Regions from separate parts of the Streptomyces sp. NPDC104096 genome, predicted to be linked through region 2. Evidence: riboswitches for the same ligand, from Rfam matches in the RefSeq annotation. Region 2 holds a riboswitch; the other holds the start of a gene.
The links. A riboswitch is a leader RNA that binds a small molecule or an ion and turns the genes downstream of it on or off. The one in region 2 is predicted to bind cobalamin.
Positions count from the first base shown of each region.

Region 1 (3,227 bases), on a different contig from region 2:
GCGGTGGCGTGGCCTGACCCTCGACGAGGTCGCCGCCGCGGAGCCGCAGGAGCTGGCGCGCTGGCTGTCCGACCCGGGGGCCGCCCCGCACGGCGGGGAGTCGGTGCGGGAGGTGTGCGAGCGGGTCGCCCGTTGGCTGGAGACGTCGGCGGGAAGCGACGGCAGAGTGCTGGCCGTGGTGGAGCCGGAGGTCGTACGGGCCGCGGTGATCCACGCGCTGGCGGCTCCCGAGGCCGCCTTCTGGCGCCTCGACGTGCCGCCGCTGACGGCGACCGAGCTCACCGGGCGTGCGCACCGCTGGAACCTCCGGCTCGGCGGGCCGCTCGGACCGACGACGGGCAGTACGGAGGACTGACCGCGGGGACCGCCCCGGCCGACGCCGAGAGGGCCCGCGGATGGTTCCGCGGGCCCTCTCGGCGTGACGACGGGGTCGCTACGGGGCGGCCACCGCCGAACCCGCGGCGGCCCGTGCGGGCTTCGGGTGCAGCAGCCTCTCGGTCAGTTCGCCGAAGACGAGACCGAAACCCGCCCACAGCGTGGCCTGAATGGCGAGGGCGGAGAGCCGGAACCGCCACAGCAGGGTGGCCGGGAAGTCGGCCGGGACCTCGTTGACGACGGGCAGGAACGCGTACGCCAGGCCGATCACGGCGATGAAGCCGAGGACGGCGACGACGGTGGCGTACCAGGTGCCCAGTCTCGGCGCGAGCCGCTTGCCCGCGATCACCGCGGCGACCGCGAGGAGCACGCTGAGCACCATCATCAGGAAGTACAGCGTGGTGCGCCTGCCGATGGTGTCGGCTTCGCCGACCGCCGGCGGGTTGGCGGGGTACTTCAGGAACGGCACGACGTAGACGGCAAGCAGCGCGGTCCCCGACAGCAGCAGCGCGGTGGCGCGGGGGCTGAAGCGGCCGACGCGCCCGAGGGCGAAGCAGAAGGCGAGGGCGGCGATGCCGCCGAACGCCACTCCGTAGACCAGCACACCGGTGGCGAGGCCCGCGGTGGACTGGAGGCTGCGGGAGACGAGTTCGACCTCGTGCTCGTGGGCGTGCGCGTGCGCCTCCTCGAGGCCGATCGCGCTGTCCACGCTCGGCTCACCGAGGAAGTAGGCGACGATCAGGGCGAGCACGCCGGCCCCGAGGCCGGCGAGCATGCCCCGCACGAGCAGGTTTCTCACTGTTGCGGAGTTCACGGGAGTTCGGCGCCCCTCGTCAGTGGCAGGGGAAGCCGAGCAGGTGGCGGGCGTCGTGCACCCACTCGTGGACGTCCTCGCCGGAGACGACGGAGGTGGCGCCCTGCTCGGCGCCGACGAAGTACAGCAGGACCAGCATCAGAATGCCGAAGAAGACCGCCCAGGGGGCAATGTCCTTCAGCGGCAGTTTGCCGGTGACGACGGGGGTGGTGGCGGTCGGCTGAGCGACGTGCTGCGCCATGGCAGGGCCTCCTCTGGGAGTTCGCGTCCCATCTCGGTGGTGCACAGGACGACGGCCCCGGGTCTGACTCGCGATGCGCCCCGTCGAGGAGGCATCGTCCACAGTGGCGCGACCGTGCCGGATTCCCACCGGCTTCCGTGATCCCGTCGTCGTATCAGAACGACAGTACCGTGTGTCGTATGGAGGGCCAATAGCGCGTCGGCAGGGGCGATCCCGCGCTCCGTCGCGCGGTGACCCCGCGTCAGGAGGCCGGCAGCAGCGGGCGCAGCGGAGTGGCGGTCAGCAGGCGCGCCAGCGTGCTCGCCCGGTGCCGCACCAGGGTCATGAGGCCGTGGGCGACGAGCCCGCCCACGAGGAATCCCGCGACCACGTCGTGCGGATAGTGCACGCCGACCCAGACCCGGGACACGCCCATCGCCAGCGCGGCCACGACCGCCACGGCGCCCAGCCGGCGCGAGACGGAGAACAGAGCCACGGCGCACGCGGCGGCGATCACCGTGTGATTGCTGGGGAACGACCAGTCACCCGGTGCCGGACACGTCTCCAGGGTGCGCACGTGCAGCGCCAGACACGGCCGGCTCTCGCGCACCAGCAGCTTCAGCAGGGAGTCCACGCCGTAGGCCAGCACCGCGACCACCGGCACGGCCAGGGCCGTCACCGTCCGCGCGGCCCCCGTGCGCCGGGCCCGCCACCAGCCGACGACCATCAGGACGGCGAACACGGCCAGTCCGTACGTCGACCACGCCGACACCGCGGTGTCCAGCCATCCGGGCGAGCGCCCCGCGAGACCGACCACCTCCCGGTAGGCGGAGCCGTCCATCGACGCGCCGCCGAAAGCGCCGGTCATCGACCGGCCTCCGTCCCGGCGGCGGGCCGTGGCAGCAGATCCATCCGTGTCGTCATCGGTGTGGTCATCGGTATGAGTCCTTCCCTTGGCGCCCCGTGGTCGGCCGGACGACCGGACCTGAGGAATCCGGCCGGAGTCCGGCGCGACCACAGCGACCGACTACAAACCTGTAGTCGGTCTACGACACTGTAGACGATCAGGGGGAACGAGGCGTTCCCGTGCCGGGCGACCGGGTGTCCTCAGAGCGCCGAGCGCCGCGCGAGCAGGAGCAGGACCAGCAGGCCGGGAACCATCGGCAGCCACGCGGTGAGCAGGCGGTAGCCGAGGACGGCCGAGATCGCCGCCCGCCCCGGCGCCCCGTCCGCGGTGAGAGCCAGCGCGAGCGCGGCGTCCAGGGAACCGAGACCGCCGGGCGTGGGCAGCAGCGCCGCCGCACCGCTGGCCACGAGGTACGCCATGACCACATGGCCCGTGGACAGCCCGAGGCCGAGCGCGTGGACGACGGCGACGACCACCCCGGCGTGCAGCAGCGCGAACGCGGCCGAGCCGCCCCACAGCGCCCAGGCCCGCGCCCGGCACCGGTGCACCTCCCGCACCTCGGCGAGAGCCCGGCCCACGGCACGCCGCAGCCGGGCGCTCGCCGCGACGGCCCACACCACGGCCCCGGCCGCCACCGGCAGCAGCAGCACCAGCCCGTGCGGCACCCGCGTCGGCACCCGTACGGTGTCCGGCGAGGTCAGCAGCAGGGTCAGGCCCAGGACACAGCGGACCAGCCCGCCGGCCGCCGCCTTCACCGCGAGCGCGGTCGCCGAACGGGTCGTGGACAGCCCGCACCGGTTCAGGAAGCGCAGGTTGACCAGGGTCGCCCCGGCCCCGGCCGGGAGGAGGTGGTTGGCGGCGGACGCGGCGAACTGTGCGGCCACGAGCCTTCGCCGAGGGAGCCGTTCGGC
Region 1 is NZ_JBVJMD010000009.1:189,921-193,147, reverse strand. It holds gene ACZ60B_RS13305 (histidine phosphatase family protein) at 1-355, shown strand, start outside; gene ACZ60B_RS13300 (CbtA family protein) at 434-1,189, opposite strand; gene ACZ60B_RS13295 (CbtB domain-containing protein) at 1,209-1,430, opposite strand; cobalamin riboswitch at 1,467-1,619, opposite strand; gene ACZ60B_RS13290 (phosphatase PAP2 family protein) at 1,672-2,277, opposite strand; gene ACZ60B_RS13285 (lysylphosphatidylglycerol synthase domain-containing protein) at 2,517-3,227, opposite strand, start outside.
Region 1: it holds a riboswitch for cobalamin, as region 2 does, so the genes downstream of both, ACZ60B_RS13295 (CbtB domain-containing protein) here and ACZ60B_RS21250 (ABC transporter substrate-binding protein) in region 2, are expected to answer to the same signal.

Region 2 (3,227 bases):
GGTCGAAGGCCAGGTCCGCCTCCTCGATGCGCAGCTTGGTCAGATAGAGGTCCCGCTCCAGGGAGCGTCGGTGTGCCGTGGTCGCCTCCTGGGCGCGGGTGCCGGCGAGGATGCGGTCCCGCTCCAGGGTGTGTTCATGTGCGATCCGGGCGTCCTGTTCGTGGCGCGCGGCCATTTCCTGGTCCCGGTGCAGTGCGCGCTCGTAGGCGGTGTCCGCCTCCTGCCTCCGGTCCTCCCTGAGCGCGCGGTCCCTGGCGAGGAGATTCTTGTGAGAACGTCGCGCCTCTTTCTCGCGTACTTCGGCGAGGAATTCCTGTTGTTCCTGGAACGATCCGTCGCGCTTGCTCTTGTACCAGTTCAACACGTGGCCGGCGGCCTGCCCCAGGGCGAGAACACCCAGGACACCGGCGGATATGGGATCCATTTCGGCCTCACCCGCCGATCTCGGTGCTCAAGGGGCCACCCCGGAATGGTTGCAGTACCAGCAGGGCTCGTCGGTCTGGGAGGAGATCCAACGCGACTGTCCGAGGCCTCCGCAGTGAGGGCAGTCCCCGGCGCCGAAGTGGACCTGGGAGGCGTGGGGGTCCTGGTGGTCGTGGGGGTCGTACGGCGTGTGCTCGTAGGGGGAGGCCTGCGCCGGGTGGAAGCCGTCGCCCTGCGCCGGCGGATCGCCGGTGGGGGAGGGCGCGAGGTCGGAGGGTTGATCGAGGCCGTCGAGGGACGTGGGATCGTGCTGCGGGAGATCGAAATGCGTCGGATCGAGGAATGAGGAAAAATCCCCCATGCCGCCCCCAAGGGGAATAGATCTTCAAGCGGACTCGTACGATATACCCGTGCAAGTCCTCGGGGGAATACGGCTCGAATGTTCGACCGCCGAAAATAGGCGACGGATTTATCTTCCGTCACATTGATTACCGGAAGAAATCCAGAGGGCCCGGGGCATCGGCCTGGGCTGCCGCGTCTGTGAACGCCTCGCCGTCCGACTGTCCCCGGCGGGGCGTACCGCCGCTCGGCCGGCCCCTGTGGATCGACCGGAACACCAGCACCTCCGCTCCCTGCCCCGTGACCGATCGCACGATCTGACCGTACGACGGACTTGATAGCCTCAGCGGGCCAGTCGAGCCACACCCGAGGCCAGGGAATCCGGTGCGAATCCGGAACTGACGCGCAGCGGTGAGGGGGACGGGCGGGGCACGACGCCACTGGGAGACCGGGAAGGCGCCCCGACCGGACGAACCCGAGTCCGAAGACCTGCTGGCACCTTCGCGCCCCCGCGCGGAGGGACGTCCGTAGGCCAGGCTCCGCGTACGAGCCCCGACCCCAGAGGCTTGCCCGTGCTCCGTACCCCCGCACTTCTCCGCACCCCGGCGCTCCTCCTCGCGTCCGCGCTGCTGCTCACCGCCTGCGGCTCCGCCGGCGACGACGCGAAAGCCGAGAAGACCTCCGCCGCCGGCTACCCGGTGACCCTCGACAACTGCGGCCACCAGGTCACCCTGAAGGCGGCGCCGAAGCGAGCCGTCTCCCTCAACCAGGGCACCACCGAGATCCTGCTCTCCCTCGGTCTCGCCGACCGCATGGCCGGTACGGCGACCTGGACCGACCCGGTCATGAAGGACCTGGCGAAGGCCGACGCGTCCGTGCCGCGCCTCGCCGACAACAACCCCTCCTTCGAGAAGGTCCTGGACGCCGAACCCGACTTCGTGACCGCCTCGTTCGTCTCCACCCTCGGCAAGGGCGGGGTCGCCACCCGCGAGCAGTTCGAGAAGCTGGGCGTGCCCACGTACGTCTCGCCGTCCGACTGCTCGGCGGGCAAGGACAACGGCAGCGGCGGTGACGGATCGCGCAGCGAACCGCTCACCCTCGACGCCGTCCACGGGGAGATCCGCGACCTGGCACGCGCGTTCGGCGTCGAGGAGCGCGGCGAGAAGCTCGTCGCCTCGCTCGGACAGCGGGTGAGCACGGCCACCGCCGGACTGCACGCCTCGGACGTCTCCCTCATGTACTGGTTCGCCAACTCCCAGTCGCCCTACCTCGCGGGCTGCTGCGGCGCGCCCGGCGTCATCACCCGCGCGGTCGGCGCGAAGAACGCCTTCGCCGACACCCACGACGAATGGCCCCAGATCAACTGGGAGACGGTCGCCGACCGCGACCCCGACGTCATCGTGATCGGCGACCTGACCCGCAAGCAGCAGACCGCCGAGACCGCCGCGGCCAAGATCCGCTTCCTGGAGTCCAACCCCGCCACCCGCAGTCTGACCGCCGTGAAGAAGAAGCGGTACGTCCTGCTGAGCGGGCAGGCGATGAACCCGACCATCCGCACGATCGAGGGGATCGAGCAGGTCGCAGCCGGTCTGCGTGCCTTCGGGTTCGCCAGGTGAGGGCCCGCTCCCTGCTGTTGACGGGCGGAGGACTGATCGCGCTGCTCGTGTCGATCGCCGTGGCCGTGACGATCGGCCCCGCCGACATCTCCACCGGCGACGTCTGGGCGTCCGTCGCGGCCCATCTCGGCCTCGGCGAAGGCACGTCGACGCCGCTGCGCGACGGCATCGTATGGAACCTGCGGATGCCGCGCACCCTGCTGGCCGCCGTGTGCGGAGCGGGACTCGCCGTGTGCGGCGCGGTCATGCAGTCGCTGCTGCGCAACCCCCTCGCCGACCCCTTCGTGCTCGGGGTCTCCTCCGGCGCGTCCACCGGAGCGGTCGCCGTGGTCGTGCTCGGCGTGGGCGGGGGAGCGGTGTCCCTGTCGGCCGGCGCCTTCCTCGGCGCGCTGCTCTCCTTCGCCCTGGTGCTCCTGCTCAGCCACACCCTCGGCCCCAGCGCCGACCGGGTGGTGCTGTCCGGGGTCGCGGCCATGCAGCTGTTCTCCGCGCTGACCTCCTTCGTCGTCCTCACCTCGGCGGACGCCGAGACCACCCGGGGCGTGCTCTTCTGGCTGCTCGGCTCGCTCACGGGCGCCGACTGGGGACAGGTGCTGCTCTGCACCGTCGTCCTGGCAGTGATCCTCGTCGTCTGCCTCGGGCACGCCCGTACGCTGGACGCGTTCGCCTTCGGCGACGAGGCCGCCGCCGGACTCGGAGTCCGCGTCGCCCGCACCCGCCTGGTCCTGCTCTGCGCGACCGCGCTGCTCATCGCCGCCCTGGTCAGCTGCGCCGGCGCGATCGGCTTCGTCGGCCTGGTCCTCCCGCACGCCACCCGAGCCCTCACCGGCTCCGGGCACACCCGTGTGC
Region 2 is NZ_JBVJMD010000020.1:24,349-27,575, reverse strand. It holds gene ACZ60B_RS21265 (hypothetical protein) at 1-424, opposite strand, end outside; gene ACZ60B_RS21260 (hypothetical protein) at 452-784, opposite strand; partial or broken gene ACZ60B_RS21255 (short-chain fatty acyl-CoA regulator family protein) at 933-1,083, shown strand; cobalamin riboswitch at 1,098-1,273, shown strand; gene ACZ60B_RS21250 (ABC transporter substrate-binding protein) at 1,335-2,378, shown strand; gene ACZ60B_RS21245 (FecCD family ABC transporter permease) at 2,375-3,227, shown strand, end outside.